4 regions of the Lentilactobacillus buchneri genome follow, and region 4 is predicted to be linked to each of the others. Evidence: predicted binding sites of a transcription regulator. Region 4 holds the regulator's gene; each other region holds the start of a gene.
The links. The regulator HrcA, encoded in region 4, represses chaperone genes, less so after heat shock. The targets are predictions, from matches to a motif close to TTAGCACTCNNNNNNNNNGAGTGCTAA.
Positions count from the first base shown of each region.

Region 1: KE627_RS04400 (ATP-dependent Clp protease ATP-binding subunit) is a predicted target of HrcA. The motif match lies at 5,964-5,990, and genes of this name have one in related genera.
Region 2: KE627_RS04980 (Hsp20/alpha crystallin family protein) is a predicted target of HrcA. The motif match lies at 2,593-2,619, and genes of this name have one in related genera.
Region 3: groES (co-chaperone GroES) is a predicted target of HrcA. The motif match lies at 5,109-5,135, and genes of this name have one in related genera.

Region 1 is NZ_CP073066.1:890,508-898,598, reverse strand. It holds gene KE627_RS04420 (sugar MFS transporter) at 1-555, shown strand, start outside; gene KE627_RS04415 (nitroreductase family protein) at 623-1,225, opposite strand; gene KE627_RS04410 (alpha/beta hydrolase) at 1,485-3,182, opposite strand; gene KE627_RS04405 (cold-shock protein) at 3,331-3,534, opposite strand; gene KE627_RS04400 (ATP-dependent Clp protease ATP-binding subunit) at 3,723-5,765, opposite strand; gene KE627_RS04395 (OsmC family protein) at 6,027-6,449, opposite strand; gene KE627_RS04390 (NAD(P)H-dependent oxidoreductase) at 6,551-7,249, shown strand; gene KE627_RS04385 (hypothetical protein) at 7,252-7,431, shown strand; gene KE627_RS04380 (cation:proton antiporter) at 7,548-8,091, shown strand, end outside.
Region 2 is NZ_CP073066.1:1,019,584-1,027,674, forward strand. It holds gene KE627_RS04960 (NADPH-dependent oxidoreductase) at 1-68, opposite strand, end outside; gene KE627_RS04965 (VIT1/CCC1 transporter family protein) at 265-945, shown strand; gene KE627_RS04970 (VIT1/CCC1 transporter family protein) at 978-1,682, shown strand; gene KE627_RS04975 (matrixin family metalloprotease) at 1,787-2,482, opposite strand; gene KE627_RS04980 (Hsp20/alpha crystallin family protein) at 2,742-3,176, shown strand; gene KE627_RS04985 (Hsp20/alpha crystallin family protein) at 3,339-3,773, shown strand; gene KE627_RS04990 (ABC transporter ATP-binding protein) at 3,857-5,653, opposite strand; gene KE627_RS04995 (ABC transporter ATP-binding protein) at 5,653-7,404, opposite strand; gene KE627_RS05000 (glutamate--cysteine ligase) at 7,557-8,091, shown strand, end outside.
Region 3 is NZ_CP073066.1:208,573-216,663, forward strand. It holds gene istA (IS21 family transposase) at 1-554, opposite strand, end outside; gene KE627_RS01110 (APC family permease) at 930-2,771, opposite strand; gene groL (chaperonin GroEL) at 3,073-4,695, opposite strand; gene groES (co-chaperone GroES) at 4,789-5,073, opposite strand; gene KE627_RS01125 (redox-sensing transcriptional repressor Rex) at 5,300-5,932, opposite strand; gene KE627_RS01130 (ABC-F family ATP-binding cassette domain-containing protein) at 6,120-8,069, shown strand.
Region 4 is NZ_CP073066.1:2,294,637-2,302,727, forward strand. It holds gene KE627_RS11015 (L7Ae/L30e/S12e/Gadd45 family ribosomal protein) at 1-300, shown strand, start outside; gene infB (translation initiation factor IF-2) at 305-2,881, shown strand; gene rbfA (30S ribosome-binding factor RbfA) at 2,897-3,250, shown strand; gene truB (tRNA pseudouridine(55) synthase TruB) at 3,334-4,239, shown strand; gene ribF (riboflavin biosynthesis protein RibF) at 4,258-5,214, shown strand; gene hrcA (heat-inducible transcriptional repressor HrcA) at 5,340-6,383, shown strand; gene grpE (nucleotide exchange factor GrpE) at 6,401-7,009, shown strand; gene dnaK (molecular chaperone DnaK) at 7,037-8,091, shown strand, end outside.

The sequences.
Region 1 (8,091 bases), 1.1 Mb from region 4:
GAACTGCAGCACAAGTTAGCTGTTGAAGGGATTAGTGATAACTCGGATGAGCAAGCAACTAGTTCTGAGAATGCGACTACCAGTTCTGAAGAAGCCACGATCACTGTTGCGGCACCAGTAAGTGGTGTGAGAGTCAACTTGGCAGATGTGGTTGACGAGCATGATCATAAAGGATTGCCTGGAAACGGCATCGGCATTCAACCGACGGAAGGAAAGATTTACGCGCCGTTTGATGGCCAAGTGGTTCTGTTGTTTACCACGAAGCACGTCATTGGCTTACGTTCCGACGATGGGTTGGAAATCTTGATTCACGTCGGCCTTGGCACCGTGAATATGCGCGGTGAAGGCTTCATTAACCACGTTGATTCTGGCCAGTCATTCAAGAAGGGTGACCTGCTGCTGGAATTTAACCGAGACAAGATTCAACAGGCTGGTTACAAAGATACCGTGCTGGTCTTGCTGACGCAGGGTGACAAGGTTACTCAAAGTGATTACACCAAAGAAGATGTCGTCAGTCATGGCGATGAGCTTGTGAAAGTTCAATTGAAGAAGTGAGTGTATCAAAAAAATGGTTCTCAATCAGATGTGATCTGGTTGGGAACCATTTTGGCATGCAATTTAATTACTTCAAAACCTTGAAGCGGTCTTCGTCATTCATGAATTCTTTTTCGCCAGCTGGGGCTTCAATTGAACCAAAGTCCATTTGGGCACGTAATTTCCAGCTGTCAGGGATGCCAAATGCTTCTTTAACTTGGTCATCGATCAGTGGATTGTAATGTTGCAGGTTGGCACCGATGCCGTTTTCGGCAAGGGATGTCCAAACGGCAAATTGAGCGTTTCCTTGAGCTTGTTCTGCCCAGTCGGCAAAGTTGTCGGCGTACAGTGCAAAGTCATTCTCAAAGCGATGAACAACGTCCATGTCAGTGTAGTACATGACAGTACCAAATGCTGATTTGAAGGCGTTGATCTTTTCCAAAGTCTTTTGGTAAGCTTCTTCAGTAGGAACTTCTGACTTCAAGCGTTTGCCAACGATGTCCCACAGCTTTTCGTGGTTGGCACCAAACAAGATCACGGCACGAGTGGTTTGGTTGTTAAATGGGGTTGGGGCCCACTTGATATTCTTCTTGATTAAGTCAGCAATCTCGTCTTCGCTCTGGTTGATGTTACGGCCTAATGCGTAAATAGAGCGGCGCTTCTTGGCAAGATCTAATAATTGTTCTTTCATGGGTTAAAATTCCTCCAGTAGTGTACTTACTTTTTATTAGTTAATAATTAACATAATACAGATTGGCAAAACTGATGTCAATACATATCATCGAAACATTTTACATTTTAACTTTAGCACGTTTTGGATGGTAAAAAATTGATCTGGGTCAATTTTAATAAATCCTTTGTTAGCCAAGCTGCCCCAAACTTGATTGTTGATCAAGAAAAGCCCAGCGACTAGTTATCGCTGAGCCTTTTCCAAGGTTGATATTGAAGTGCTATGCAGCAACTTTGTTGGTTGCCGGAACATTCAGTTGATCATCAGAAGACGAACTGCTTTGATTCATTGCGGAAGCCAGAAAATCTTCAATGTTCTTCATGTAATCCTGAACGGCGTTGCTTGCTGAAGCATGACCGCCAACGTGGCCGTCAAGCACCCACAGTTTTTTATCAGTTGAGGCACTCAGGTTGTACATGGTTTCAGTTTCAGTATCAGGGATGAAAGTGTCATCTTCAGTTGAAATGAATAAAGTTGGCAATTTCGAATTCTTAACTGCTGTGATGCCGGAGACGTCATCCAGGCTAAAGCCTTGAACAAGCTTGTTAATCCCGTTCATCGCCGTTAAGAGCTGATCAAATGGAACCAGTGGAATTGAGCCGTTGAGGTTCCAGCCAATTTTAGAAGTGATGCTATTGAGACTGTTAGCTGCACCAGTGTACAAATGGTAGATCAAAGATGGGATGGTCGAAAAACCACAATCCGCAATGGTTGCTTTGACGGAAGAAGGCAAATTGCCTTGGCCGGCATATTGTAGTGCAGTGTCGGCGCCAAGTGATTGACCGTAGAGAACAATCTGGCTGTCTTGGCCATTGGTTTGGTCAATCTTGTTAATCCAATTGACCCAATCCTGTTTGTCTTTATCCCCGAAGGTTAACCATTCACCGTCACTGGAGTTTTGGCCGCGAGTGTAGGGCATCAAAACGTTGTAGCCCATGTCATAAAACATCTTGGAAATTCGCCCCATGCCCTCCGGCTCGGTTGTCCAGCCTTGACCGTAAATGATGGTCTTCTTCGAGTCACCATTTTTAAGGTAAGTTGCCCTGGCAGTACCAGCCCCGTCCGCAAAAGGAACCTCCCAAGTTTGCTTTTGGACACGGTTGTCGTACCAGTCCTGAGCGTCGGTATAGTATGTTTTGACGTAATCCGGATTATATTTCTGATCCAAATCCGCCCAATTTTGACTGACATCCCAGCGGTTTGGGGACAACAATGTTCGAAAATGCGAAATGAATTGTGCCCCTTGACGACTGGCGACTAGTGGATAAATCACTGAGGCGGCAATGCCACTGGTGATGCTGGTCAAGAAATTGATCAATGGATTGTTGCTGGATTGCTTGATGGCGGGATCAGTTGACTGATTAATGCCGTCGATGGTGATTTGATCCTTGTCAGATGGACCAGTAGTTGACGACTGATCAGTTGGATTGTTAGTTGTGGTCTGAGCACCCTCAGCTGGTGTGGCTTGACTGTCATTCGGCTGGACATCTGGCGTATCGTCCGAACTATCATCTGGGCTGTCAGTGGTGCTGGTGGCAGTATCTGCATCTGATTGATTGTCAGTTGATGAACTGGTGGTTGTCGTCTCGGCGGTTGAATGATTTGCAGGAACGGGTTGCTCGCTAGAACTGTCATCAGTCTCTGGGACGGTCGGTTGTTCATTACTTGATTCAACAGCTTGCGACTTGGCATTTTCATTTGGTTGATCAACCGTAGTCGTTTGTGAGTCACTATCACTTGATGGCACAGGTGAATCTATCGTTGATGAACTAGCGGTTGCCGTCGCAGTTGGCTCACTGCTGGTTTGAGCTTGCGATGTATCCGCATATGTAGGGTCGGCAAGCAGCAAAAAGCCGAAACAAACACCCAAGCAAGCCGTTAACTTCATCGAGTGATTGAAGTGCTTTGAAATGTTCATGTGTGAATTCTCCTTTCTTAATATTTTCAGAACCATTCTATTATATAATTCAGCACCTTATATGTATATAGGCAATTGGATGAAGGTGGGCATAAAAAAAGAACCAGCGATCGAAATCGCTGGTTCTTTCAAATTTTAAACTAATGAATTAGTCTTCAATTGGTGTAACGTTAGCAGCTTGTGGTCCACGGTCGCTGTCTTCAACGTCAAGGGTAACTTTTTGGCCTTCGTCTAATGACTTGAAGCCGTCTTTGTTGATAGCTGAGAAGTGAACAAATACGTCACCATCGTCAGTAGTAATGAAGCCATAACCTTTATCAGCGTTGAACCATTTAACAGTACCTTGTTTCATAATATATGAAACCTCCTTGCGCTTTTAGCGCATAATTATATTTTAATGTATCAAGTTGCAGTGATTCCAAGGAGTTATTTCATAATACTATAAAACAAATACCTTTGAAAATCGAACCCTTAAACACATTGACTATAATATACCAACATCACTGGTCTTTGTCAAATTAGTTTACGATCATTTCGGGGTTATGAAGCAATTGCTTGCTTGGCAGCAACTGGTTCAACCTTGATGGCATCCTTGTCAACAACGACTTTGAAGTCTTTGACATCTGGATTCTGCAGATAACTATTGGTTAATTTATCTGTAATTTCTTTGGTAATCACTCTGTGCATTGGACGAGCACCAAGTTCTTTACTGTAACCCATGTCGACCAACTTGTTCTTGGCGTCGGCAGTGACGCTGAAGTGGATCCCACGTGACTTGTCGACTAATTGGTTCAAATCGTTGAGCATCAAATCGAGAATCTTCAACAGATCAGGCTTGGTTAATGAGTTGAATTGAATAATATCATCAATTCGGTTCAAGAACTCAAGCTTGAAGTATGGCTTCAATCGGTCGATGACATTTTGTTTGTTATCGGCTTCACCTTGACCGGCATTACTGGTCATGATAATCACGGTGTTGCTGAAGTCAACTGTTCGACCTTGGGCGTCCGACAAACGACCATCGTCCAAAATTTGTAACAACAGATTCAAGACGTCTGGGTGTGCCTTTTCGATTTCATCCATCAAAATCAGGCTGTATGGATGACGACGAACTTGCTCGGTCAGACGGCCGCCTTCTTCATAGCCAACATAACCAGGGGCTGAACCGATTAACTTGCTGGCACTGATTTTGTCCATGTATTCTGACATATCATACCTGAACATGGCTTTTGTCGTGCCAAACAATTCTTTGGCCAGCGCCTTAGCGGTTTGCGTCTTACCAACTCCGGTAGGGCCGACAAACAAGAAACTGCCAATTGGTCGGTTACCTTCAGTAAAGCCAACCCGGCTACGACGAATGGCAGCGGAAATTGCATCCAGGGCTTTGTCTTGGCCGATGACTTCTTTCTTCAGGTCTTTATCCAAATTGTTCAACTGGTTGACTTCATTCTTGTTGACGTCGGTTACCGGGACTCCAGTGATCCGTTCAACAACTGATTGAATCACTTCAGGGGTAACCTTTGGTGTTGTGACTTTGGTACCGCTGTCGATGTTCTTGATTTGATCTTGAACCTTGTCCAGCTTGTCACGTAACTTGGCAGCCTGCTCGAAATCTTCTTTCTTGGAAGCTGCGTTTTTATCCTTTTCAAGCTGTTCTGCTTCTTGCTGCAGGGTGGACTTGTCTTTCGTGAGCGATGAGCCCATGGCAACTTTTGCTCCGGCTTGGTCAATTAAGTCGATGGCCTTGTCAGGATTCATTCGGTCTTGAATGTAGCGGTTACTCAAGCTGACAGCGGCCTTCAAAGCATCAGCAGTGTATTGAACGTGGTGGAACTTCTCATATTTCGGTGCCAAGCCTTTGATAATGGTTAACGTATCTTGTTCACTTGGTTCATTCACCATGATTGGCTGGAATCGACGAGCAAGGGCCTGGTCTTTTTCAATGTCCCGGTACTCATTACTGGTCGTGGCACCAATTAACTGGAAGTCGCCACGTGCCAACTTCGGCTTCAAAATGTTTCCGGCATCCATCTTGTCACCTTCACCAGTTGAGCCGGCTCCAATAATTTGATGGATTTCATCGATAAACAGAATTACATTCTTATCCTTTGAAACGTCATCGATTAACTTCTTCATCCGTTCCTCAAATTGGCCACGGATTCCAGTTCCTTGAACAAGTGAGACAACATCAATCGAGATGATCTTCTTGTTGAGGAGTTTCTCAGACACATCGCCGGCGACAATCTTTTGTGCCAAACCTTCGACAACCGCAGTCTTACCAACACCGGCATCTCCGATCAGAACTGGATTGTTCTTGGTACGACGGCTGAGAACTTCTTCCATTTGTTCAATCTCTTTATCACGGCCGATGACTGGGTCCAACTTGCCATCTTTGGCCATTTTGGTTAAATCTGTTCCATATTCATCTAACAAAGTTTTCTTCTGTTGAGGTCTGCGTTCTTGAACTTGAATGGGTTGTTGACGTGACTGTTGACGGCCGTTGGAATCTGACATTGCGTTCCTAAAGAACGGGTCGTTGAAAATATCGTCAAAACCATTAGTTCCAAAAATATCGTTATTCATAGGCAATACCCCCATATTCTAAATGATTTCCTGTATTTGTTGAAAATGTTCGAGGGCGAACATCCATTCCCCTTTCGAACAACTATATAGTATCATATATTGGTAATGAGGTCAAACAATTAACACAAAAATTTAATTGCCAGAAACGCTTGTACACCAATGTTCGCAAGACAATTTACTAAATTGTAGAAAATAAAATTAGCACTCCATAATATGAAGTGCTAACGGTATCAGTAATGTTATTCTTCAATTAAATCGAAATTAATCCGTAATCTCAAAGGTAAATTCCACGGAATCTTTCAAAGTATTGTGGACGGTGCACAGATGAATGGTATCCTCGATGAATCGATCGTTGCCTTCCTTATCCAAGTTGGTGTGGCAGGTCAATTTCACATGAATACTTTTGACCCGTGAAGACTTGTCGGCAAAACGTTCTGTTTCGCCGGTAACTTCGACTTCAAATTCTTCCACTTTAATATTGGAACCGGGGCGGTGAACCAATGATGCGGCGCTGGCACCCAGACAGGCACCCACAGCGCCCAGCAAGTATTGAACCGGGTTGGGGCCGGCATCGGTGCCACGGAATTTGGTGGGCTCGTCTGCCACAAACTGATGGACCCCCGCAGTGTTAATTGTTTGAGCTCCAATGTCTCTTAAGGTAGTATGAACGTTATAAATTGCCATAGTTTAACTCTCCTTTGATTATGATTTGGTTTACAATCTTAATATAGATGATTTTAAGTGGAAACGAAATGAAAAAGGCTTATGAAAGGCGTAGGATAACAATGAAAACATTGATCTTAATTTCCCATCCTCAATTTGAGGATTCGGGAACGCAACAATTTCTTAAAACCAGCTTTTATTCCCTGGACGACGTGAAATACCAGGTGATTGATGAATTATATACAGCAACCGGGACAATCGACATCGAGAAGGAACAAAATGCACTGCGGGATTTTGACCGGATTGTTTTTCAATTTCCAATGTACTGGTACTCATCCCCGGCGAGCTTAAAACGATTCATGGACGATGTTTTCACCAGAAACTATATCGTTGCCAAACGATCCTTAAAGACGAAAGAATTGGGAATCGTCGTCTCATTGGGGGATGCCGAGGCCGACTTCCAAGCCGGGGGCCCGGAGCAGTTTACCGTTTCCGAACTGCTGCGCCCATTTCAGGCGTTTGCTAATAAAGCAGGGATGACCTACCTAAAGCCGTTTGTTGTTAATCAATTTGGTTATTTGGATCCGGCCCAAAAAGAGAAGTTGCTGGTCGACTATCTGGAATACTTGAGTGCCGAGATGCCGTTGAGTTTGGCCAACCGCGAACAGTGGCTGGTCGCTCGGCTGCAGGATACCAAATCAGATAAGTCAGCGGACCTTCAGCAGGCCATTGATTTGGTGATCAACTCCATTGAAGACCAACAAAATAATGTTGAAAGTTTAAAACAAGACGTGAAAATGATTCGCGATCAGGAGGAATAGGGATGAGTGATACAACGGATTGGTTGGTTCAACAGCTGACCCAACTAAAGGAAGCTGACCAATCATTTGTTAATAAATCGATTTATCAAGCAGCTATTGCGTTGGCTAAGGAGCAGGAAAAGCGAGCGCAGCAATCACAAGATGAGTTGGACGGGCGGATTTGGAGCCCGGATAAGTGGTAGGTTAAATAGAAATATATCTGCCTTTCATCTGTAAGCCGTGTCCAAGTGTCGACACGGCTTTTTTTGTCCAATCAGTGATAAACTAGAATCGATATTGAAGCGGAGGGGTGAATGTAATGGACATGGTACTACTACTGACCATCATTTTGGCTGCGGTCGTATTTGCTAATATTCTCGCGCGACACGTCTCGTTTATTCCGCTGCCATTTTTCCTGATTTTGCTGGGGATTCTGCTGGCGGTTCTGCCGGTATACCGCAATTTCCATTTGGACCCGTCGACGTTTGCCTTGGCAATTATCGCGCCGATGCTGTTTAATGAGGCTCAAAACAGTTCACGGTTTTGGATTGGCCGGTCGATCACCAACATTTTGTCGCTGGCAGTTGGGCTGGTACTGGTCACCGTTTTGGTGGTCGGCTCAGGCCTACACGCCGTCATGACCATCCTGCCGCTAACGCTATGCTTTGCATTGCTGGCGATTGTCACGCCAACTGATGCTTCAGCGGTTAATTCGATTTTTGAGGCCAATCCGATTGCTGAAGAGCAGGCAGGGATCTTGCAGCACGAGTCGCTGTTTAACGACGCGGCCGGCATTGTGCTGTTTGACTTGTCGCTGACTGCCTTTGTCTCGGGGACCTTTTCGTTAAAACTGGCCGTTGCGA
Region 2 (8,091 bases), 1.2 Mb from region 4:
AACGGTTGATCTTCAAATTCACGAATACTACGGTGCTGAGTTAATTGTTCAAGAATCGGGTTGGTCACGAGTGGCATCTCCTTCTTAAAGTTAATAGCTAATTATTTGATAGTGATTCTAAATTGGTTCTTCACAGCATATGTGTCAAGCGACATGATAACGTGGTTAGCTAACACAATACTTTTAATTTACTTTTAAACAATAAAGGACTAAAATAATTTTTGTTAGATAATAATGATTATAAACTATGAAGTAGGTGAGCATATGGCGAAGAAAAGATCGCTTTCACAAAAGATTAATGTTCTGCGGGCTTCGGTGATGGGGGCCAATGACGGCATCGTTTCGGTTGCCGGAATCGTTATCGGTGTTGCCGGGGCGACATCAAATAATTTTGCAATTTTTATTTCCGGTATTTCCGGGATGCTGGCCGGGACCGTCTCAATGGCCATGGGCGAGTGGGTGTCTGTTAATACCCAAAAAGATTCTCAACGACACGCCATCAGTCTCCAAAAGGCGGCCTTAAGTTCCGCTTACGATAATGAATTCAACACCGTCAAACACAAACTGATGGGTGACGGCATTTCTGCCGATTTAGCGGCCCAAGCAACTTCTGAAATGATGGCAAAAGATCCGGTCAAGACAACGGTTCGTCAAAAATATGGCTTCAACGTTGGTGAATATACCAATCCATTATCAGCAGCAATCGCTTCGATGATTTCATTTCCGACGGGGTCAATTTTACCACTTTTAGCGATTACTTTGTTCCCAAAGACCATTCGCATTCCGGCAACCTTCATTGCCGTCGTAGTTGCATTGGCGATCACTGGTTACACTGCCGCTCAATTAGGCAACGCCAACAAAGGCCGGGGTATGATTCGAAACATTATTTCCGGGATTTTGACCATGTTAGTCACCTACACAATTGGGACTTTAATTGGATCTTGAACATCATATTTTAGAGAAATGAGGCGAAGAACATGGTAAGTGTTCGTTCCAAAAAGAAAAAAGATGGTCAGACAATGGATGAGAAGCTCAATACCCTGCGGGCCGGCGTGTTGGGATCCAACGACGGCATCTTAACCGTTGTTGGGGTGCTGTTCAGTGTTGCCGTTGCGACAACTAATCAGTTTACGATCTTCATTGCCGGATTATCCGACCTGTTGGCCTGTGCCTTTTCGATGGCATCAGGCGAATATGCGTCTGTTAGTACCCAAAAAGATACTGAACAATCTGTGGTGACGAAAGAAAAAGCATTACTGATGACTAATTATCAAGACCAGCTCAACGTAGTGTCCGATTATTACGTTGATCAGGGTGTCACCAAAGAAACTGCTGACAAAATCGCCAAAGACTTAATGAGCAAAAATCCTTTGGAAACGATTGTCAATGTCAAATACGGCCTCAAGTTGGGACACTACATGAATCCTTGGGACGCAGCGTTCTCATCACTCTTTTCCGCCTCTGCCGGTGGTATCTTCCCCTTGTGTGCCATGACGCTGACACCAGTTGCCTTCCAGTGGCCGGCAACCATTCTGGCCGTCTGCCTCTCGGTTGGCCTGACAGGTTATCTAAGTGCCCGATTGGGGAATGGTTTGGTTAAAACAGCTATTATTCGAAATATTATTGTTGGGATCATCACCATGATCATTCACTACTCTGTCGGGGTATTGCTGGCAGTGTAAGTGTGGTGAGTTCAATACTTAGAGTTCTATTAATTGGAGCGACTTTCTGAGCCGCTCTTTTTTTTGCATGGTAAACATTACCATAATAGGTAATACGGCTACTTTCACCCCCGCGGCACCCCAGCATACAACTGCGCCAAATGCTTGGCATCAACTTCGGGAATACTATCCAAATAAGTCGGCGCCGCCTGCTGCATGATCGAATGGGGACTGTCACTGTGCTCCAACCCCAAGTCATGCCCCAGCTCATGCATCGCCACGCTTGCTTGTTCATTGACAGAATCGTAGTGGGCTTGCTTCAGGGAATCAGTAATCAAATAACTTTTATTTTGATGGACGAATAGCGGGATCCCGTCCACGTGACCAAATTCCTCGCTGGTGTAGCCAACCACCCCACCGGCGATATTCTCAACCGTACCGCCGCCTTCATGATAGGATTGTTTGACACTGAGAATGACGTCAGCTCGATCCGCATTGTCTGCTGGTATCAGATCAACGACCCCGACCGCATTCCAGGCTTTGACTGCCCGCATCCAAACATCTCGGTAATGGCCGTTCGTCTGCTTAGTAATAAAGTAGGCAACTGTCTTGGTTGACCAGTGGAAATTCGTTTTCGGACTGTACGCCGGCGTAGTCGTTGTATCGACCTGCTGGGTGGGGGTGTCATTTTGATCGACTAATGCTGGTGAGAGTTGGGTAGAAAATCCGACCGACAGAAATAACAGGCAGACCAGAATTGTCCCAATGCCTACCCAAATTATCTTCCAAATAAAATTTTTGTTGAAAAAACGATCGCTCATGATCATTCACCCAGCCTCATTGATTTCTCACTTCAGCATAGCACATCCCAATGATAACGCGCATAGGCGAGCTTTGTTAGGTGCAAACATTACCAATTCAAGAGAAAATTTTAGCACTCTCAACATTAGAGTGCTAAATGCTGGCATTCATTTTAAAACTGATTATCATAGTAGTTGAAAGGTAAAGGAGGAACAAAAAAGTGACGTGTTGTTCCCCGTTATCTTGAATAATCATTTTGAAATTAAGGAGATAGATATTATGGCAAATGAATTAATGAATCGTTTCGATTTGGATCCGTTCTTTGATCGAATGGCTCACCGCTTCTTCAGCCCTTCTGATTTCGACAAGGATTATGAGAACTTCGGCAACTTGAAGACCGATATTAACGAAACCGATAAAGACTATTCATTAAAGATTGATGTTCCCGGCATCGATAAGAACAACATTCACTTGAACTATCAAGATGGCGTTCTCTCAATTAATATTAACCAGGAACATTCATCTGAGCAAAAAGATGAAAACGGTAAGGTAATTGCCAGCGAACGCAGTCACGGCGTTATGTCACGCAGCTATCAATTACCTGGTGTTGACCGCGACAACATTTCAGCCCACATTGACAATGGTGTTTTAAATGTGACATTACCAAAAGTCACTGAAAGCGAAGATCAAACCGGCAACATTGATATTCAGTAATTTTGACGAATATTTTGGAGTGGTTGGTTAGGGATTCAGGTAGTCAGCTTTTGAAACTTCAGTAAAGCTTCTTTTGGGGGAACGTGATTCCAAGACCCCGTTTCACCACCTTTGACGCTTATTAATTAATCTTATTAATAATCAACAAAGGAGATTGGTATTATGGCAAATGAATTAATGAACCGTTTCGCAATGGATCCTTTCTTTGATACTTTGGCACGTCGTTTCTTCAGTCCAACTGATGCAGACAACGACTACATGGTAAATGGTGATCTAAAGACTGACATCACCGAAAATGATAAGAACTACATCATGAAGGTTGATGTCCCAGGTATTGATAAGAAGAACATCCATCTGGCATATCAACATGGTGACTTGGCATTGAGCATCGACCAAGAACGTGATTCTGAGAAGAAGGACGAACAAGGCCGGGTCGTTGCCAGTGAACGTAGTCATGGTGTCATGTCCAGAACTTACGAACTGCCTGGTGTCGATCGTGACAACATCTCAGCTCAAGTCAATGATGGTGTCTTGACCATTACATTGCCAAAGGCTGCTGACAGTCATGAAGACAGCGGCAATATTGAGATTCAATAATTTAATACCGTAATATAAAAATGGCTGATAGCAAAATAAAATTTGCTATCAACCATTTTTTCAGTCAAAATTCGCAAACCACCCTAATCCAAATGGGCGGAATTCTGAAGTTGAATCATATCGTAATAGAAACCATGTTTCTCCAACAGCTCGTCATTCGTTCCCCGTTCAACAATCCGGCCGGCCTCCAGAACTAAGATTAAGTCGGCGTTTTGGATGGTCGAAAGGCGATGGGCAATCGCAATGGTCGTCCGCCCTTCTTGGAGCTTGGCCAACCCGGTTTGAATAATCTGTTCGGTCTCAGTATCGATATTGGCGGTTGCCTCATCCAGAATCAAAATCTTCGGATCAGTCACCAGAGTCCGGGCAAAGGAAATCAACTGCCGTTGCCCACTGGAATAACTGGCACCACGCTCAATCACTCTCGAGTCGTATTGATCAGGCAAGTCTTCAATAAATTGATCGGCTTGAACAAATCGAGCCGCTTCATGGACTTCTTCATCGGTGACTTCTTGGTTAAACATTCGAATGTTAGAGGCAACGGTTCCGTAAAACATGAAGGGTTCCTGGAGTACCAACCCCATTTTCTTGCGGAGTTCTTGAATGGTGTAATCACGAATATCACGGTCATCAATCAGAATTTCCCCTTCACCAAATTCGTAGAAGCGCATCAAGATGTTAATCATTGACGTCTTCCCACTTCCGGTTTCACCCACTAGAGCAATGGTTTGTCCCGGTTCGGCGACAAAGGAAATATCATGTAGGACATCATTTTCGCCATCATAAGAAAAGGTGACATGTTTGAATTCGATCTTTCCTCGGGTAATCGTGGCATCGGGATCCGCGTGCTGCTTCGGTTCGTAGGTCTGATCATCCATAATCCGCAGCACTCTTGAGCCGGCAACGACCCCATCTTGGAAGTCGCTTAGCCGATCCATCATTTCAGACATTGGGTTATAGAAGTTGGAAAGATAAGTCACAAACGCATAAATAATTCCGGCAGGCACATAGCCATGCAGCCCACGGATACCAAACATCCCTAATACCAGCACCGTTCCCAAAGCGTAGAACAAGTTAATGATTGGGTTTAACAACAACGAGTTGATGCGAATCATCGCCCGGCGGGTATTATAATACTGGTCATTGGTATCACTAAATTCGTGATTGATCCGCTTTTCCTGGCGGAATTGCTGAACCACACTGATCCCGGTAATGCCTTCAGCTAATTTAGCGTTCAAAAGGCTCAACCGTTCACGCATCCGACGGTAGACCCGGGTACTGTATCGCTGATAGTACCAGACTGTCACGAACAAGAACGGCATGAACACCAACAGCCACATGGCAATTTTGGCGTCTGCCAAATACATCGCGACAAATGAGGAAACCATGGCCGAAATGGTAACCACCAAACTACTGAACAGGGCCCAGAAGTTTGCAAAGGCCATGGTATCGTTGGTTAACCTTGAAAGAATGGAGCCGCTGGGGGTCTGGTCAAAGTACCGCATCCCCAAGGTGTGCAGTTTCGCAAACAGTTTCCGTCTGGTATTTTCGAGCATATACTCAGCACCCATTTCATACAGATAGGTCTGGGTAAATTGCATCACAGCCTTTGCCAACATGCCAAAGAAGTACAAACCGGCAAAGAACCACATCATCGCAAAATCAGGATGACCAACGACCAAGTGGCTGTCCATAAAGGTTTGAATGATTCTTGGCAAGAGAATATTGACAACGGCAACCGCAATCGCAAACAGGACTGAAAAGTAGAAATACCATTTATAGGGAGCAGCGTACTTGAACAGCCGCCCAATAATGTGCATCTGCTGCTTAACCGGAATGGATTTCGACCAGGCAGATTGATGCTTTGATGAATCAGCCATCAGCTGTTGCCTCCCTTCACTTTGGTTTCCAGTTCCTGACGCTCAAACATTTCGTGGTACCAACCACCGCGGGTCATTAATTGATCGTGAGTGCCGCGCTCAACAATTTTGCCGTCATCGATCACCAGAATTTCGTCGGCATTCATCACTGAACTCAACCGATGGGCAGAAATGATCGTCGTCTTATCGGAACGTTCAGCGTGCAGATTTTCGAGAATTTGGGTTTCCGTTTCCGCATCAACCGCAGATAACGCATCATCCAAGATTAATAGTTCCGGGTTGATTAACAGCGCGCGGGCAATTGAAAGCCGCTGACGTTGACCACCCGAAAGTGAAATGCCTTCCTCACCAACAGCTGTGTCATAACCATCTGGCATCGCTTGAATCTGGTCATACAAATCACTTTTTTTGGCAGCTTGTTCCACTTCAGCTTGGGTAGCGTCAGGACGGGCAAAGCGGATGTTTTCCCGAATACTTTGTGAGAACAGGAACGTATCTTGAGGCACGTAGCCGATTGCAGGAATTAAAGCGTCCATCTTATATTGCTTGATATCAATGCCACCAAACTTAATTGACCCTTTATAATTATCAAATTGACGTAAAATCAGCCGCAAAATCGTACTCTTCCCGGAGCCCACTTTGCCGACCAACCCGACCGTTTTGCCAGCCGGCACTTTAAAGTCAATGTTTTGCAGGGCCAGTCGTTTGTCACCGGGATATGAGAAACTCTTAACGTCATAATCGATTTCGCCCTTCGGTGTAATTGTCACACCATTAGGATCGTCAATCACCTTGCTTTGCTGGTTAATCAGGTCCATGACCCGATCATAACTGGCATTCCCACGTTCCAACGTGTTAAACAGCATGCCGACGGCAAACATCGGCCAGATCATCATGGCCAGATAGGAAACAAACGAAACCAGCGAACCGATGGTAATTGTCCCATTGGTGACCAAATAGCCACCGTAAACAATCGTAATCACATAGGACAGCGCGATGATCATGGTGGTCATCGGGTCAAACAAAGAATCCAGAAAATTGACCCGCCGGTTGATGTTGATGGTTCTGGCAACCTGGTTGTCAAAATCCTGCATATCTTCTTTTTGCTGCCCAAGGCCCTTAATGACCTTGATGCCGGTAATACTTTCCTCGGCTTTATTATTCAGCCGTGAAAAGGCAGCTTGAGAATCTCGAAAAGCAATGTGAATCTTAGTCCCCAAATATCGCGCCATCACTGCCAATAGCGGAAACGGCAAAATGGCGATCAGGGTTAATCGCCAATCAATCAACGTGACCATTGCGATCAAGGTCGTGCCGCCGGTAATCATGGAATCGGCGAACTGCAAAATTCCACCACCGGCCACTCGTTGAATCGCGGACAGGTCGTTGGTAGCGTGCGCCATGAGGTCACCGGTTCGATAGCGTTGGAAGAATTCATGATCCATACTGGTGTAGTGGAAAAACAACCGATTCCGCAACACTTTTTCCAATTTGGCAGCTTCACCCCAAATCGCGGTCCGCCACATATAACGGGCTCCGTATTGGGCAAAGGAGACAATCGTCAAAACAATCAGCAAAAACATGAGATATTTAGCTGTTAATTTACCGTTATGAATCGAATCGACCAGATTACCGATGATCCGTGGCGGAATAATTCCGACCAACGCCGTCAGCAGCAGGCCAAATAAACCAACCAGGTAGATTTTCCATTCCCTTTTGAAATACCAGCCCAGTTTGACAAAGATACTCATGATTCCACCTCTAAATTAGAAATTAATTAAATAAAATAATTTTAGCACAAATCTCCGTGACATAACACCATTAGCATTGCTTATAGTCCGCGATAGTGTTAGTATTTTGTCATCAATTATCATCAAATTTTAATTCAACTAGGAGGTATGCCATGTTCAGTGAAATTGGTCAGTTAATATTTGATAACGAAGCCGTTGCGAAAACCTCAGACTTTACCATGGGAATTGAAATTGAGATGCAGCGAGTTGATGAAAATGGCAATTTAAGCCAAGAACCCTACCCAGCCGGGGCCGGTGACGAACAAACCAACCCCTGGATTACCAATGATTTTCTGGAAACCATGTCTGAGGTTGTGACCCCACCGGCCGCTCATGCCCTGGACGCCATGCACTACTTGTTCAGCATTAACAACGCCTTGCGGTCAGCCCTGTCACCAGGTGAGCTGTTGTGGCCGTTATCGATGCCGCCGCGACTGCCAAAAGACAAGAGCAAGATTCCCCTCGCTAAAATGGGACCCAAGAAGGAAGCCTACTTAAAAGAATGGCTGAAACGTCACGGCTTTTCTCAAGGAACGCCTTGTGGCGCGCATATCAACTTGAGTATCGATCCCCACGTGTTTGATTTAGTTCTGGCCAACATGAGCGATCGTTTCAATTCCAAAGTTGAGCTGCAAAACTACTTATACG
Region 3 (8,091 bases), 420 kb from region 4:
GTCGGAATACCTCCGGTATGAAGGAAAGCGTCGTGTAAGCAAAAAAAGAGGGTATCTTGGCTCCGATCAAAGGTTAGTGTCATATATTTGAGTTTTGAATAAGGCAATACATACAAGAAAATATTGAATTTAAACAGCTCACCCTCGCTGCTCACTAGGGCCATTTCTTCTTTCCAGTCAACTTGAGCAGAGAGACCAGGGGAATGTTCAATCCGAATGGTAGCTTTCTTAACTCGTTCTCGGCGGGTTTGGCGACAATAATCTTTCACGAGGGTATAGCTGCCGGTAAAGCCCTTCTTCTGGATAAATTTAAAAATTGAAGCAGCCGAACAATTTAGTTCAAGCTTTGAATCGATGGTTTGCTTGAATGGATCCAGTAAACTTGGCCGTTTCGGTCGACCACTTGGTCGGCCCTTAAGTCCAGCTTTGACTTCCTCATAGGCTTTCTTAACGGTTCGATAATCAACATTATATTGCCGGGCAATCTCGGCGAAGTTAGGCTTAATATTTTCAGTCACGTAAATCGTCACTCCTTCTCTTAAATCACGTCTCACATCAAATTCCTCCTACACTCTGATGTGATTCATGATACAAAAAATGTAGGAAAACCAACAGTTCTAACCTGCCGTTTTCCTACATTTTACGGGTGCCTTTTACAATCGTTGTTCCAACATTTGCCAACTTCATGGGAATCGCTCACTAATTCCTTGCGAGATCAAAAGATCGTCCATTTGGGCGATCTTTTTATTTACATATTTTTCTCGAAGTTAGGCGACTACTCAAACCCAATTATCCCTCCCCTAAGCACGTTTCGTGTCTTTCAAGATAATTGCCCACAATCCTGGTGAAACCGGAACGAGGCGGTTAAAAACACACTAAAACAGGCCATCCGTTATTGTCTAATGGATGGCCTGTATCGTTTCATTTAACTACTCACGCAGATGGTAGTTATAAGTGGAAATAATAATATTTTGTCGTGAATTTAAAATTGCTCTTAATCTCAAACTAGTCTGGTTATGCAGGACATTTTCCCAACGATGTCTTGGCACAAATTGTGGTACCAGGACAGTGGTCGAATAGTTTCGATCAGCTGCCCGCTTGGCAATGACATCACAGAAACGTAAGGTTGGTTGAGCAATGGACCGATAGGATGAATGAATATCAACGAATCGGACATCCGGGAAATCTTTCTTGAACTGCTCAGACGTCTTGTGTTCCTTCTCAGGGTTGGAGTCAAAAGAAACGTGCATTGCGATGACATAATCACCAATCGATTGGGCATAACTGATAGCATTGGCAGTCACCCGAGTGACCCCGCTTACCAGGACAATGACAGTCGAACCGTCAAAATGGTGAGTTGTCGCAATTTCAGTATTCTCTTCAACCACCCGCAGCTGTTCGGCAACCCGCTTGTAATGATGATTGATCTTGTAGAAAATCCTCAAAAGAATCGGCATAACAATCAAATAAGGCCAAACATTTGGAAATCTTAGTAAAAACAGGCAGGTAACCAACGTCAGTGAAATAAAGGCGCCAACGAAGTTGATAACCGACTTCAGCTGCCAATTCTTGCCCCGATTTCTCCGCCAATGGATAATCATTCCGGACTGTGACAACGTAAATGGAATGAACACACCTACGGCATACAATGGAATCAGTGAATTGGTCCGGCCACCAAAGATTTGAATTAAGACAATCGCACCAACGGCTAAGGAAATAATGCCGTTAGAGTACCCCAACCGATCCCCTTTGTCGAGATAGGCATGAGGTAAGAACTTGTCTTTAGCCAAGTTATAAGCCAAAATTGGAAATGCTGAGAATCCAGTGTTGGCAGCAACCGCCAAAATCATGGCAGTTGATAATTGGAGGATATAGTAGACAATGCCATGGCCGAAAACAGTTTCACCAATTTGTGAAAGGACTGTTTCGTGGCTGTTTGGCATAATGCCCATGTAGTAACTCAGGAAGGTAATCCCGCCAAAGAAGCAGGCCAAGATGGTCGCCATGATGGCTAAGGTCGCCGCAGCATTTTTACTCTTGGGTTTGTTAAAATTAGGGACGGCATTACTGATCGCTTCAACACCGGTCAATGAAGATGATCCAGATGAGAAGGCCCGGAAGAACAGGACCAAAGTCATGCCTTCAACAGGTGCCCCAATATGAGCAGCCGCATGATATTCGATGTTGCCGGTTACAATGTTATAACCGCCATAAATGATCATCGCGATAATCATGATGATGAACAAATACACTGGCAACGTCAAAAACGAAGCAGATTCGCGGATTCCTCGAAGGTTGAGGAGCATAATGCCCACAACGATCAAACAGGAAATCAACACCCCATGTGAATATAATGACGGAATAGCTGATGTAATGGCTTCAGTCGCTGAAGTTGTTGATACGGCCACGGTCAGCATATAATCGACCAGCAAAGAGCCGCCGGCAATCAGGCCGGCCTGCTCACCCCAGTTGGTGCTGGCAACCACGTAAGCCCCGCCCCCAGAGGGATAAGCATGGATAATTTGCTGGTACGACAAGGTAATGGCAGCCAACAGAACCAAAACGAGGGCTGCAACCCAAATTTGATACATCAATGCAGCTGCAGACAGCGTAATTAAAATGGTCGTAATCTGCTCAGTACCATATGCAACTGACGAGAGCGCATCGGATGATAGTAAAGCCAGTGCTTTAAATTTGGTTAAAGATTGACCACCCTCATCAGTGGTCTTTAATGGCTTTCCAATAAGGAGCCGTTTGAGATAGCGCCACATAAATAGTTACTCCTTTATTTAATAATCTACCATTCTTGTGAACCATAAAATGATAGTCCTTCTGACAACTAAAAACAAGTCTTGATATGTATGTCTGAATGGGCTCACAGCAAATCACCATCCAGACAAGCTAAAATATCCGTCAGCTGTGCACTCAGAGTCAAAATATGATCTAAGCCACATGCTAACTACTTTAATATTGAATTGATTAATTCGCAAGCACAAAATAAGCACCAATCCCGATTTGGAATCGATGCTTATTGTACAATACTTTCATTCAAATCAACGATTTAACGCTTCATTACATACCCATACCAGGTTGTGGCATTGGAGCAGCTGGTGCGTCTTTCTTAGGCTCATCAGCAACAACAGCTTCGGTGGTCAACAACAAGGCTGAAACAGAAGCAGCATTTTGAAGTGCTGAACGGGTAACTTTGGTAGGATCAACGATTCCGTCACTGATCATATCTTCAAATTTACCATTGGCAGCATTGTAGCCAATTCCAGGCTTTTCGTCCTTGAGCTTTTCAACAATCACTGAGCCTTCAACACCGGCATTTTCAGCGATTTGACGAACAGGTTCTTCAAGGGCACGAAGAACAATGCGAATACCAGTCTCTTCATCACCGCCAGCTTCGGCATCCAACTTGGCAATTTCTGGGATGACGTTAATCAAGGCAGTTCCACCACCAGGAACGAATCCTTCTTCAACGGCAGCACGGGTCGCATTCAAGGCATCTTCAATGCGATACTTCTTTTCTTTCAATTCAGTTTCGGTAGCGGCACCGACACGAACCACGGCAACTCCACCTGATAACTTGGCAAGACGTTCCTTTAACTTGTCACGGTCAAAGTCTGAAGTCGTCTTTTCGATTTGGGTCTTAATTTCAGCAACTCGGTTGGCAATTTCATCGTTTGAACCGGAACCGTCGACAATCGTGGTTGAATCCTTGGTAACGTTAACTTTGTTAGCTTGACCAAGTTGTTCAAGGGTTGCATCCTTCAAGTTCAAACCAAGGTCATCGGTAATCAAGGTTGCACCGGTCAAAATGGCGATATCTTGGAGTTGATCCTTACGACGGTCACCAAATCCAGGTGCCTTAACAGCAACGACGTTGAATGTTCCTCTCATCTTGTTCAATACAAGAGTTGGCAGAGCTTCACCGCCAATGTCATCAGCAATGATCAAGAGTGAACGACCTTGTTCAACAATCTTTTGCAGTAATGGCAAAATGTCTTGAATGTTGGTGATCTTCTTATCAGTTACCAAAATGTAAGGATTGTCCAAGTTGGCTTCCATCTTGTCATTGTCGGTAACCATGTATTGTGACATGTAGCCGCGATCAAATTGCATTCCTTCAACGACGTCCAAGCTGGTATCAACACCACGTGACTCTTCAATGGTAATAACACCATCATGACCAACTTTTTCCATTGCATCGGCAATCAATTTACCAACTTCGGTGTTGGCAGATGAAATTGAAGCAATTTGAGCAATATCATCTTTGGTCTTAACATCATGCGACATTTTGTGAAGGGCATCAACAGCGGCTTTAGTAGCCTTTTCAATACCACGACGAATTCCAACTGGGTTGGCACCGGCAGTGACGTTCTTCATACCTTCATTGACAATTGCTTGAGTTAAAACTGTGGCAGTGGTTGTTCCGTCACCAGCAACGTCATTGGTCTTTGAAGCAACTTCAGAAACCAATTTGGCACCCATGTTTTCAAAATGATCCGGTAATTCAATTGATTTGGCGATGGTAACACCATCATTGGTAATTGTCGGTGTACCGGCACTTTGTTCCAAAACAACGTTGCGGCCTTTAGGTCCAATCGTTGCCTTAACCGTATCTGCTAATTTATCAACACCCTTGAGCATTGCGCTACGGGCATCTTCAGAAAACTTTACTTGTTTAGCCATTTCAAATTTCACCTCAAAAAAATATTTTTGATTATTGATTCATTGAATGATTCAAATGATTCACTTATTAGCAATTATCTTGTTAAAATATAATTATTCGACAATTGCGACGATGTCTTTTTCATGAAGAACGAGATAAGTTTGATCGTTATCCTCAATCTCGGTTCCGGCGTACTTATCAAACATAACCTTGTCGCCCTTTTTTACAACAGGTGCAACCTTGGTACCATTATCAAGTACACGGCCATCACCCACGGCAACAACTGTACCGGCTTGCGGCTTCTTTTTTGCATTGTCAGCAAGAACGATACCGCCAACCGACTTTTCTTCTTCTTTTTCAGTTTCGATAATTACGCGATCTCCTAATGGTTTTAACACGTTAGTCCCTCCGTTTGCAACAATTTTTAGCAACATTAGCACTCACATGATAAAAGTGCTAATCACTGTGTATAATATATTATTTTTTCAGACCAATTGCAAGGATTTCTGCGCATTTCTTGGTGAATTTATCTGCAGATTGCCTTGCCGACGGTAAATGAGCGCATAAGAAAAGACCGGCGTTTTCAGGATCACCGGTCTTTTCTTCATTAATTTGTTCGATATTTTACTTGCCAAAGTTTTCGATGAAATAAATCAAAGTTTGCAATTCATTAGTTAAGTCAACATTTTGAACCAGGACATCTTCAGGAACCTGAAGCCGAATTGGCGTAAAGTTCAAGACACCCTTTACCCCGCCGGCGACAGCATCGTCCGCGATGGACTGAGCGACTTTTGAGGGCACGGTCAAAATGATGACTTTGATCTGTTGATCATGCAGTTGATGTGAAAGTTCCTCAATCGGGTAGACAGGAACACCGTCTTCAATTGTGTTCACAATCTTGTCGTCGGTATCAAAAGCAGCAGAGATTCGAACGTTGCCGTCTTTGTGAAAATTAAAGTTCAAGAGCGCATGGCCCAAATTGCCGACTCCGATCAAAGCCACGTTGGTCAGATGCTCTTGATTCAAGATCGTTTTGAAAAACGAAAGCAGGTTATCAACATCGTATCCATAACCCCGCTTGCCCAAAGCACCAAAATAGGAAAAGTCACGACGAATGGTTGCTGAATCCACCTGCACCGCCTCGGCCAATTCCGTTGATGAAATTCGTTGCTTTCCTGTATCGTGTAAAATATTTAAGTATCGGTAATATATCGGCAATCGTTTAGCGGTTGCGCGTGGAATATTTTCAGCTGTCAAGAAAATTTCCTCCTATTTGTCATTTTAGTTAAAAGAACTTTGTGAATTCCTATTTACATCTCATTCTACCATAAGATGACATCTTGTGAAATATATTTCAAATATTACTTACAAATAATTCCTGAAATCGTGTAAATTATGATAAAATTGATTGTTGGTAGTTACAAAATGAAAGGTGGCCAAACACTTGATAATCTTACAAGCACAAGATCTAACCAAACGATTCAATGGCGAAACTATTTTCTCAAAAGTTAATTTGGCCATTCAAGAAAAAAGCCGTGTCGCACTGGTTGGCCGTAACGGTGCCGGCAAGTCGACACTGGTTAAAATGATCATCGGCGAACAATCTGTCGACGGCGGCCAAATCAGCACTAAAAAGAATCTGTCGATTGGCTATTTGGCCCAGGATACCGGACTCAATTCAGACAAAAGCATTTATGCTGAAATGGCATCGGTCTTTGCCAGTCTAAAAGAGCAGGAAGCAAAGCTTCACGCTCTGGAAAAACAAATGGGTTCTTTGGGCGTTGACGCCAACACCGAAGAATATGAAACGATTTCCTCACAATATGACAATATCCGTGCCGACTTTGAACAGCACAATGGTTATGGGTACGACGCTGAAATTCGTGGTGTTCTCCACGGATTTGGATTCGGGGAAGCTGACTACGATCGGCCAATTAATGAATTGTCAGGCGGCCAGAAGACTCAACTTGCCTTGGCCAAATTGTTACTGGAAAAGCCCGAATTATTAATATTAGATGAACCAACCAACCATTTGGATGTGGAAACGATCACTTGGCTGGAAGGTTATATTCAAAACTATAGTGGTGCCCTTCTGATCATTTCACATGACCGTTACTTCCTAGACAGAATTGTCACTGAGGTTTACGAGATGTCACAAGGTACCCTCCACCACTTCACTGGTAATTACACGGACTACACCAAGAAAAAAGACCAGTTGATTGAACAAGAATGGAAAGAATATGACAAGCAGCAGGCTAAGATTCAAAAACTGCAGACCTTCGTTGACAAAAATATCGTTCGAGCATCGACCACCAAACAGGCGCAGGCCCGCCGAAAACAACTCGAAAAAATGGATAAGCTGCAAAAACCGACGGCTGATTCAAAAACTGCCCGCTTCTCATTTTCACCAAAATCCAAAAGCGGCAATAACGTCCTGAATGTTACCAACGCAGCGGTTGGCTACAGCACGGTTCTTTGTGAGCCGGTTAATCTGGACGTTAAACGTCACCAAGCGATCGCAATTGTTGGTCCAAACGGTGTCGGCAAATCGACGCTCTTAAAAAGCATCTTGGGCATCATTCCATTTTTAAAGGGCAAGGCGCAGTTTGGTACTGGCGTCGATACCGGTTACTACGACCAGGAACAAGCCTCACTACATGCCTCTAAAACCGTTCTTGAGGAACTATGGGATGATCACCCAACGACCCCGGAAGGCGATATTAGAAGCATTCTAGGGAGCTTCCTTTTCTCCGGTGACGACGTGAGCAAGATGGTCCATGATCTGTCCGGCGGTGAAAAGGCCCGGTTGCTCCTAACCAAGTTGGCGATGCAGCACAACAACTTTTTAATGTTGGATGAGCCCACCAATCACTTGGATATCGACAGCCGAGAAGTGTTGGAAAAAGCCCTCAATCAATTCGACGGCACAATTCTCTTTGTTTCCCATGACCGTTATTTTATCAACAAAATTGCCACGGCGGTCGTTGAATTGTCCCGACATGGCACCACCCTTTACCTTGGGAATTATGATTATTATGTCGACAAAAAAGATGAGCAAGAAGCCATCAAGGCTCATGAGGCTGAAAAGAAGGCAGCGGGCCAACCGACTCCAGTTGCTGTGCCGACCACCGATAAAAAGAACTACGAGATTAATAAGCAAACCCAAAAAGAACATCGCAAACTTGAAAGAGAAGTCAAGGCTCTGGAAACCAAACTTGATGAATTGACACAATCAAAGGATCAAATTGAAGCAGAAATGACGAAGCCGGACGTCTTTAACGACCTGGGAAAGTTGCAAGATCTTCAACAGCAGCTCGATCAGGTGACTGCCCAAATCACAGAAACAGAGTCCAGTTGGGAAACGGTCAGTTTGAAGCTCGAAGATAATGAGTAACATAATTCACCAAAGGCAAAAG
Region 4 (8,091 bases):
ATTTTGAATTTTTTAGGTCTGGCACGGCGGGCAAGCAAAATTGTCTCCGGTCAAGATATGCTTTTGTCTCAAATCCGCAGCGGCAAGATTTTTTTCTTGTTTATCGCAGAAGACACCGGCAAGGCAACTCAAAAGAAGTTTAATGATAAGTCAAATTACTATCATATACCCGTGAATAACAGTTACACTAAAGCAGTGCTTAGTGAAGCAATTGGAATGAAACGAACCATTATTGGCATTTCCGATCGGGGTATGGCAAAAAAATTGGTTGAATTAACCGATAACAATAAAGGAGAGTGATTATATGGGGAAAAAGCGAATTTACGAATTAGCTAAAGAACTGAATGTCTCCAGTAAGCAAATCGTTGACCGTGGTAATAAACAGGGCTTCGATATCAAAAATCACATGTCAACCGTTGACGCTAACCAAGAGCGTCAAATTCGGGCGATGTTTAGTAAAGGCGGCAATCAATCGACTGGAAACAGTCAATCAAGCCATAAGAGCAGCAATAACAATGTTCATTCAGCAAGCTCAAAGCCAAAAGAACATGCCACTGCTCATGCACAAAGTCGACCGGCTGCTCACCATGACAGCAACGGGTCCCATCCGGTAAGCCGAAACACACAGCAGGCTAACCGAAATGCAGAGAGCAACCGTAGTAACAACGGCCACTCAAGTGTTGCTCGCAACACAAATAATACTGCTCAAAGAAATCATTCCAACAATAATAACCATTCGAATAGTCAAAATCATTCCAACAATTCGAACCAGTCCAATAATCACCGGACCAACCAGAATAATGATCGACGCAATCACCAAGCTTCAAACAATTCATCCAATACGTCGACCCGTAATACAAACAGTCATTCAACTGGCAGCAATACAACTGCAAGCAATCATACCAGTTCGAATAATAACAGTAATACAAACCGTAGTTCCAACAATTTCTCAAATCACAATACCGGCAGTGGTCGTTTTGGCGGCAGCTTGAACCGGAATAATAATCGTGGCGGCTCCCGCAAAGCCAAGAAGAAGCGCAACAAGAAACAACGTAAGCAAAAGAATCAACGATTGCGTGAAGTTGAACACCATGGTGCACCGGAACGAAAGAATCGTCCATTACCAAAGGTGCTTGAATATCAAGATGGTATGAACGCCCAGGAATTGGGTAAATTGTTGCATCGTGAGCCAGCAGAAATTGTTAAGAAGCTATTTATGCTCGGCGTCATGGTGAACCAAAACCAATCACTTGATAAGGATACGATTGAGATTTTGGCAGCCGACTATGGTATTGAAGCAAAAGAAAAAGTCCACGAAGATTTGTCCGATTTGGATAAGATCTTTGAAAAAGAAATGGAGAATACCGATCACTTGGTATCCCGACCACCAGTTGTGACGATCATGGGACACGTTGACCATGGTAAAACCACTTTGCTGGATCACTTGCGGCATTCACACATTACTGCTGGTGAAGCAGGGGGAATTACTCAAGCAATCGGTGCTTATCAAGTTCGTCACGGTGACAACCTGATCACTTTCTTGGATACTCCTGGACATGCCGCTTTTACTGAAATGCGTGCTCGTGGTGCCAATATTACCGATATCACGATTTTGGTGGTTGCTGCCGACGATGGCGTAATGCCTCAAACTATTGAGGCTATCAACCATGCCAAAGCTGCCAAGACGCCAATCATTGTGGCTATCAACAAGATCGATAAACCGGATGCCAATCCACAACATGTTACCGATCAATTGATGCAGTATGGTCTGGTTCCTGAAAAACTTGGTGGTGATACCATCTTCGTTGATATTTCAGCCAAATTTGGTAAGAATATTGACGAATTGCTTGATATGATCATCTTGGAAGCAGAAGTGATGGAATTGAAGGCTGATCCGGATCAACCCGCTGCCGGATCGGTAATTGAAGCTCGTCTGGATCAAGGTAAGGGGCCGGTTGCCACTTTACTGGTTCAACAAGGCACTTTACACGTCGGTGACCCAATCGTTGTTGGTCATACATTCGGCCGAGTGCGGACCATGACGAACGAACGTGGCCGCGATGTTAAGAAAGCGACGCCATCAAGCCCAGTATCAATCACTGGTTTGAATGAAGTACCAGAAGCCGGCGATCGTTACGTCGTCTTTGATGATGAAAAGACCGCTCGTGCCGTTGGTGAAGAACGTGCCAAGGAAGCTCAAGTTGAGGAACGACGAAAGACCACCCGGGTTACCTTGGACAGCTTGTTTGATTCGCTTAAAGAAGGCGAAATGAAGGAAGTTGACATCGTAATCAAAGCTGACGTGCAAGGCTCAGTTGAGGCTTTGGCTAACAGTCTGCAAAAGATTGAAGTTGAAGGCGTCAAGGTCAACATCATTCATTCCGGAGTTGGTGCGATTAATGAAAGTGATGTTGCCTTGGCCGAAGCCAGCAACGCCATTATCATTGGTTTCAACGTTCGACCGACACCACAAGCCAAGTCACAGGCTGACAGCGACCACGTTGACATTCGTCTTCACCAAGTTATTTACAACGCCATTGATGAAGTTGAATCAGCAATGAAGGGGATGCTTGCTCCGACCTACACTGAACAAGTTACTGGTGAGGTTGAAGTGCGTGACATCTTCAAGGCTTCTAAAGTCGGAACGATTGCTGGTGGTATGGTGGTTGACGGTGTCGTTCAGAAGAATAGTAAAGTTCGTTTGATTCGTGACGGAGTCGTTGTCTATACCGGCGAATTAAACAGTTTGAAACGCTTCAAAGATGACGTCAATGAAGTTAAACAAGGCTTTGAATTAGGTTTAACTATCAAAGATTATAACGATATCAAAGTCGGCGATGTGATTGAGGCATATGTCATGAAACAAGTGCCTGTCAAGTAATTTGGAGGTGTTTTGATGGCTCATTATCGGGTTGGCCGATTAGAACAGGAAATTCAAAAAGAAGTTAACGACATTCTGTTAAAGCGGGTCCGCGATCCTCGAGTTCAGGGCGTCACTTTAACTGGTGTCGAAGTCACAGGTGATCTCCAGCAGGCGACCATTTATTACAGTATTTTGTCCGATAAAAAAGAGGACGAAGAAACAACTGCAAAGGGATTGGAAAAAGCCAGCGGACTAATCCGCGGCGAACTTGGTCATCGGTTAAGCATTTATAAAACACCGGAAATCAAGTTCGAGCTGGACACATCAGTTCAGTATGGTGACAAGATTGACCGATTAATTAATAAATTAAATCAAGATGGTGAATAATCATCTCAACTGCCCACGCCTGAATGGCTGGGCAGTTTTTTTGTGATATAATTTTCTTACATGAAAAAATTAGGAGAATTCGAATGGATGGCGTAATTGCACTATATAAAGAACGTGGCATGACAAGTCACGACTGCATCAGCAAGTTAAGAAAAATTTTGCACACCAAAAAAGTTGGCCATACCGGCACCTTGGATCCAAATGTCGATGGGGTGCTGCCAATTTGTATCGGCCAGGCGACCAAGATCAGTGAACTGTTAATGCAGTCCGGAAAAGTATATCGCGGTGCGATTACCCTGGGAGTTGCTTATGATAGTGAGGATCTGGACGGTCACTTGATTGAACAGGTGCCGGTTAAAACGCCGCTGACGGATGAACAGATTAACGCCGCTCTGGCTCAATTGACCGGTGACATTCTGCAGACGCCGCCGATGTATTCGGCCGTCAAAGTCAATGGCCACAAGCTCTATGAATATGCGCGCAAGGGGATCACCATTGACCGGGATCCACGTCCGATTCATATTGATTATTTTAAGCAAATTAAGCCGGCAACGTATGATGACGCTGCCCACACGCAGACAATCTATTTTGAAGTCGGCTGTTCAAAGGGGACTTACGTTAGAACGCTGGCAGTAGATTTTGGAAAACGGGTTGGCTTGCCGTCTGTCATGTCTGATCTGACCAGAATTAAAAGCGGTGGTTTTGATATTTCACAGACATCCACTTTGGCTCAAGTCAAAGAAGCCGTTGCTGCGGAAGACCTGAGTATCGTCCTTCATCCGTTATCTGAAGCACTGGCGGAATATCCCGGTTATCAATTGGACGACAGCCGCTGGTCAATCGTTTCTCATGGTGGCTTCTTGGACCAATCAATCAGTCCCACCCACGCGCCGGTGGTTCGATTAGATTATCAACAACAGGTGAAAGCGTTATACCGATTGGATGAACAAATCGGTCAATACAGACCGTTTAGAATGTTTTTAGCTTAATGAAGGTGGTTTTTAACAATGCAAATTTCAAGATTACACTATCCGTTGTCTGATGATTTTAAGGTCGATGGCCCGACTGTCGTTGCAATGGGATTTTTTGATGGCTTTCATAAAGGTCACCAAGCAGTTTTACAACGGGCAAAAACCGAGGCTGAAAAGCGCGGTGCCAAGTTGGCGGTGTTGACATACGATCATCATCCGGCAATTGTCTACCGAAAAATGTCGCCCCATGAACAGCGATATTTGACGCTGAATGATTATAAAATGCAGCTGCTAAGAGATTTTGGTGTTGACCAAGTCTTTCTGGTGAATTATTCGTATGATTTTCAAAGTCAAACTCCGGAAGAATTTATCAACAACTTTCTCAAGCGGTTCAATGCAGTGGCAGTCGTGGCTGGTTTTGATCACACCTATGGTGATAAAAAAGTGGCCACGATGGCCAATTTCCCCAAATTTGTTAAAGGGGCTTTTGACGTCATCACAGTGCCGTCTGTCGACATTAATGATAAAAAGGTCAGTTCGACCCGGATTCGGATTGAATTGGATTCAGGTGACGTTGATAGTGTTACCAAATTGTTGGGGCGCCCATTTCAAACCCGTGGCGTCATTGTCCACGGCGAGGAGCGGGGGCGACTGTTGGGCTATCCAACTGCCAACGTTGAACACTCAGAATATCAATGGCTGCCAACGATTGGAATCTACGTGGTTACCGTCGAAATTGCCGACAAAAAGTACTTGGGAATGGCTTCAATCGGCAAGAATGTGACCTTCTCGGATGTTCATCCGATGACGGTGGAAATCAATTTGATGGATTTTGACCGCAACATCTATGGTGAAGTCGTCAACGTGAACTGGCTTTCATACTTAAGAGCTGAGATCAAATTTCAGACTCCTGAAGATTTAATTGATCAGTTGGATAAAGACAAAGTTGCGACCCGTGAGTACTTAGAGCAGCATCCTGAGATCTTGAATTAGCACTATTAGCACTCTACACAAAATAATGCTAAAATAAGGCTATATTCCCTTGACTTATAACAGACGGTTTGTTAAATTATAAATGTGCCTTAGCACTCGGTTATATTGAGTGCTAAAAAGAGGTGATTTGGGTGCTAACGGATAGGCAAAAAGATATTCTTCAAATAATCATTCGTGATTACACAAGAACGGGAATGCCAGTTGGTTCCAAGGCATTGGCTGAGGAGTTTCCGACCCACGTTAGTTCCGCGACGGTCAGAAATGATATGGCTGCACTTGAATCAAAGGGCTTAATTACGAAGACTCACTTTTCTTCCGGACGGGTTCCATCGATCGAAGGTTATCGTTACTATGTTGATAACCTCGTTCAGCCGGACCCGCTGGACGAAGGTGCGGAAGACTTAATCAAAACTTCTTTTAACAGTGAGTTCAATCGGATTGACGAGATTGTCCAGGAGTCAGCCAAAGTATTGTCAGATTTGACAAATTACATGGCGCTGACTTTTAATCCAGAGTCTGGCGATAACTTGAAACTTGGCGGTTTCCGGTTGGTCAAGTTGGATGATCGTCAGGTAATGGCCATCATCGTTACCAACACAGGTCACGTCATTGATAAGATTTTCAGGCTGGCCAACGTCTCGTCCGAGCAACTTGAAACCATTGTGAATATCATTAACAGCGAACTGGTCGGCAAGCCGCTCAAGGATGTCATGGACAAGTTAAAATTTGATATTCCAATGTTGATGACCAAATATATTCAGACCCCCGAAGGCTTCTTGAAGATCTTCGGGGACATGCTGGACGAAGCGGGCCGAGATAAAGTTCACGTTGATGGTGAACTGAATCTATTGAAGTTTGCGGAACGGCAAAATGTTGACCGGCTTAAGCCACTCTACAATTTACTGGGCACCGAGGACTCGGTTTCAAAGATTATTGATCCCAACTCTAAAGATGTTCAGGTCAGAATTGGCGGCGAGCTGCGCAACGACCTGTTAAAAGATTATAGTATTATCACAGGAACTTATGATTTGAAAGAGTATGGTCATGGCGTGATTGCAGTCATTGGACCAACCAGAATGCCTTACTCAAAGGTCATCGGAATTGTTGGTGCTTTGCGGGAAGAATTGACCAAGAAGTTACTTGGCTACTACGATGACGATAATCAATAATTTAAGGAGGCGATTGTTTGGCAGAAAACAAAGATGATTCGGTTAAGAAGAATCCAAGTGGGCCAACACAGGACCAATCAACTCAACCAGCCAAGGCAGCCAAAAAGGCAGCTAAGCCGGAAAAAAAGGCTGATCAGGCCAAAAGCCCAGACGCAAATGATATTAAAAAGTTGAAACAAACGGTAGTCGATTTACAAAAGAAACTTGATGCAATGGAAGATAAGTTCCTTCGTGCGGAAGCCGATATGCGAAATATTGAAACCCATGCCAAGAAGGAACAGGCTGATTTAATCAAGTATGACGGCCAGCAGCTGGCCCATGATATCCTGCCCATTGTTGATAACCTGCAGCGAGCACTTAAAGTTGATGTCACTGACGAAAGCGGCAAGCAACTTAAGCAGGGGGTTTCAATGGTTTACGAGCATTTCACCAAGGCTTTGTCTGATAATGGCGTTGAGGTGATTGATGCGTTGAACAAACCATTTGATCCCAAATTCGATCAGGCTGTTCAAACGGCGCCGGCAGATGATGATCATCCAGCTGACACGGTTGTTCAGGTCCTCCAAGACGGATATCGTTTGAAGGACCGAGTGCTTCGACCAGCGATGGTTGTTGTAGCAAAATAAAACTTTAAAAGAAAAAGAGGATTATTTATGGCAAGTAATAAAATTATTGGTATTGATTTAGGAACTACTAACTCTGCCGTTGCTGTTCTTGAAGGCAGCGCGCCTAAAATTATTCCAAACCCGGAAGGTGCCCGTACGACACCATCAGTTGTTGCATTTAAAGATGGTCAGCCACAAGTTGGTGAAGTTGCCAAGCGACAAGAAATCACCAACCCTAACACGGTTCGCTCAATCAAGAGTCACATGGGTGAACAAGGTTACACTGTTGACATTGAAGGCAAGAAATACACCCCTCAACAAATTTCTGCGATGATTTTACAGTACATCAAGGACTTTGCTGAAGATTATTTAGGTGACAAGGTTGAAAATGCCGTTATCACTGTTCCTGCCTACTTCAATGATGCACAGCGTCAAGCGACTAAAGATGCTGGTAAAATTGCCGGTTTAAACGTTAAGCGAATCATCAACGAACCAACTGCCGCTGCATTGGCATATGGTTTGGACAAACAGGAGAAAGATGAAAAGATTCTGGTTTACGATTTAGGTGGTGGGACGTTTGATGTTTCCATCCTTGAATTGGGTGACGGTGTCTTCCAAGTTCTCTCAACCAATGGTGATACACATCTTGGTGGTGATGACTTTGACCAACGAATTATTGACTGGTTGGTTGACGGTTTCAAGAAGGATAATGGCGTTGACTTATCCAAAGATAAGATGGCTTTGCAACGTTTGAAGGATGCCGCTGAAAAGGCCAAGAAGGATCTCTCTGGTGTTACTGAATCAGAAATCAGTTTGCCATTTATTTCGGCCGGTGACAACGGTCCATTGCATCTGCAAACAACCTTGACTCGTGCCAAGTTTAACGAATTGACTGCCGACTTGGTTGCCAAGACCAAGGTCCCATTTGATAATGCCTTGAAAGATGCCAAATTAAGTACTTCAGACATTGATCAAGTGATCTTAAACGGTGGTTCAACTCGAATTCCTGCCGTCCAAGAAGCCGTCAAATCATGGACTGGTAAAGATTCAAACCACTCAATCAACCCTGATGAAGCCGTTGCTTTGGGTGCCGCTGTTCAAGG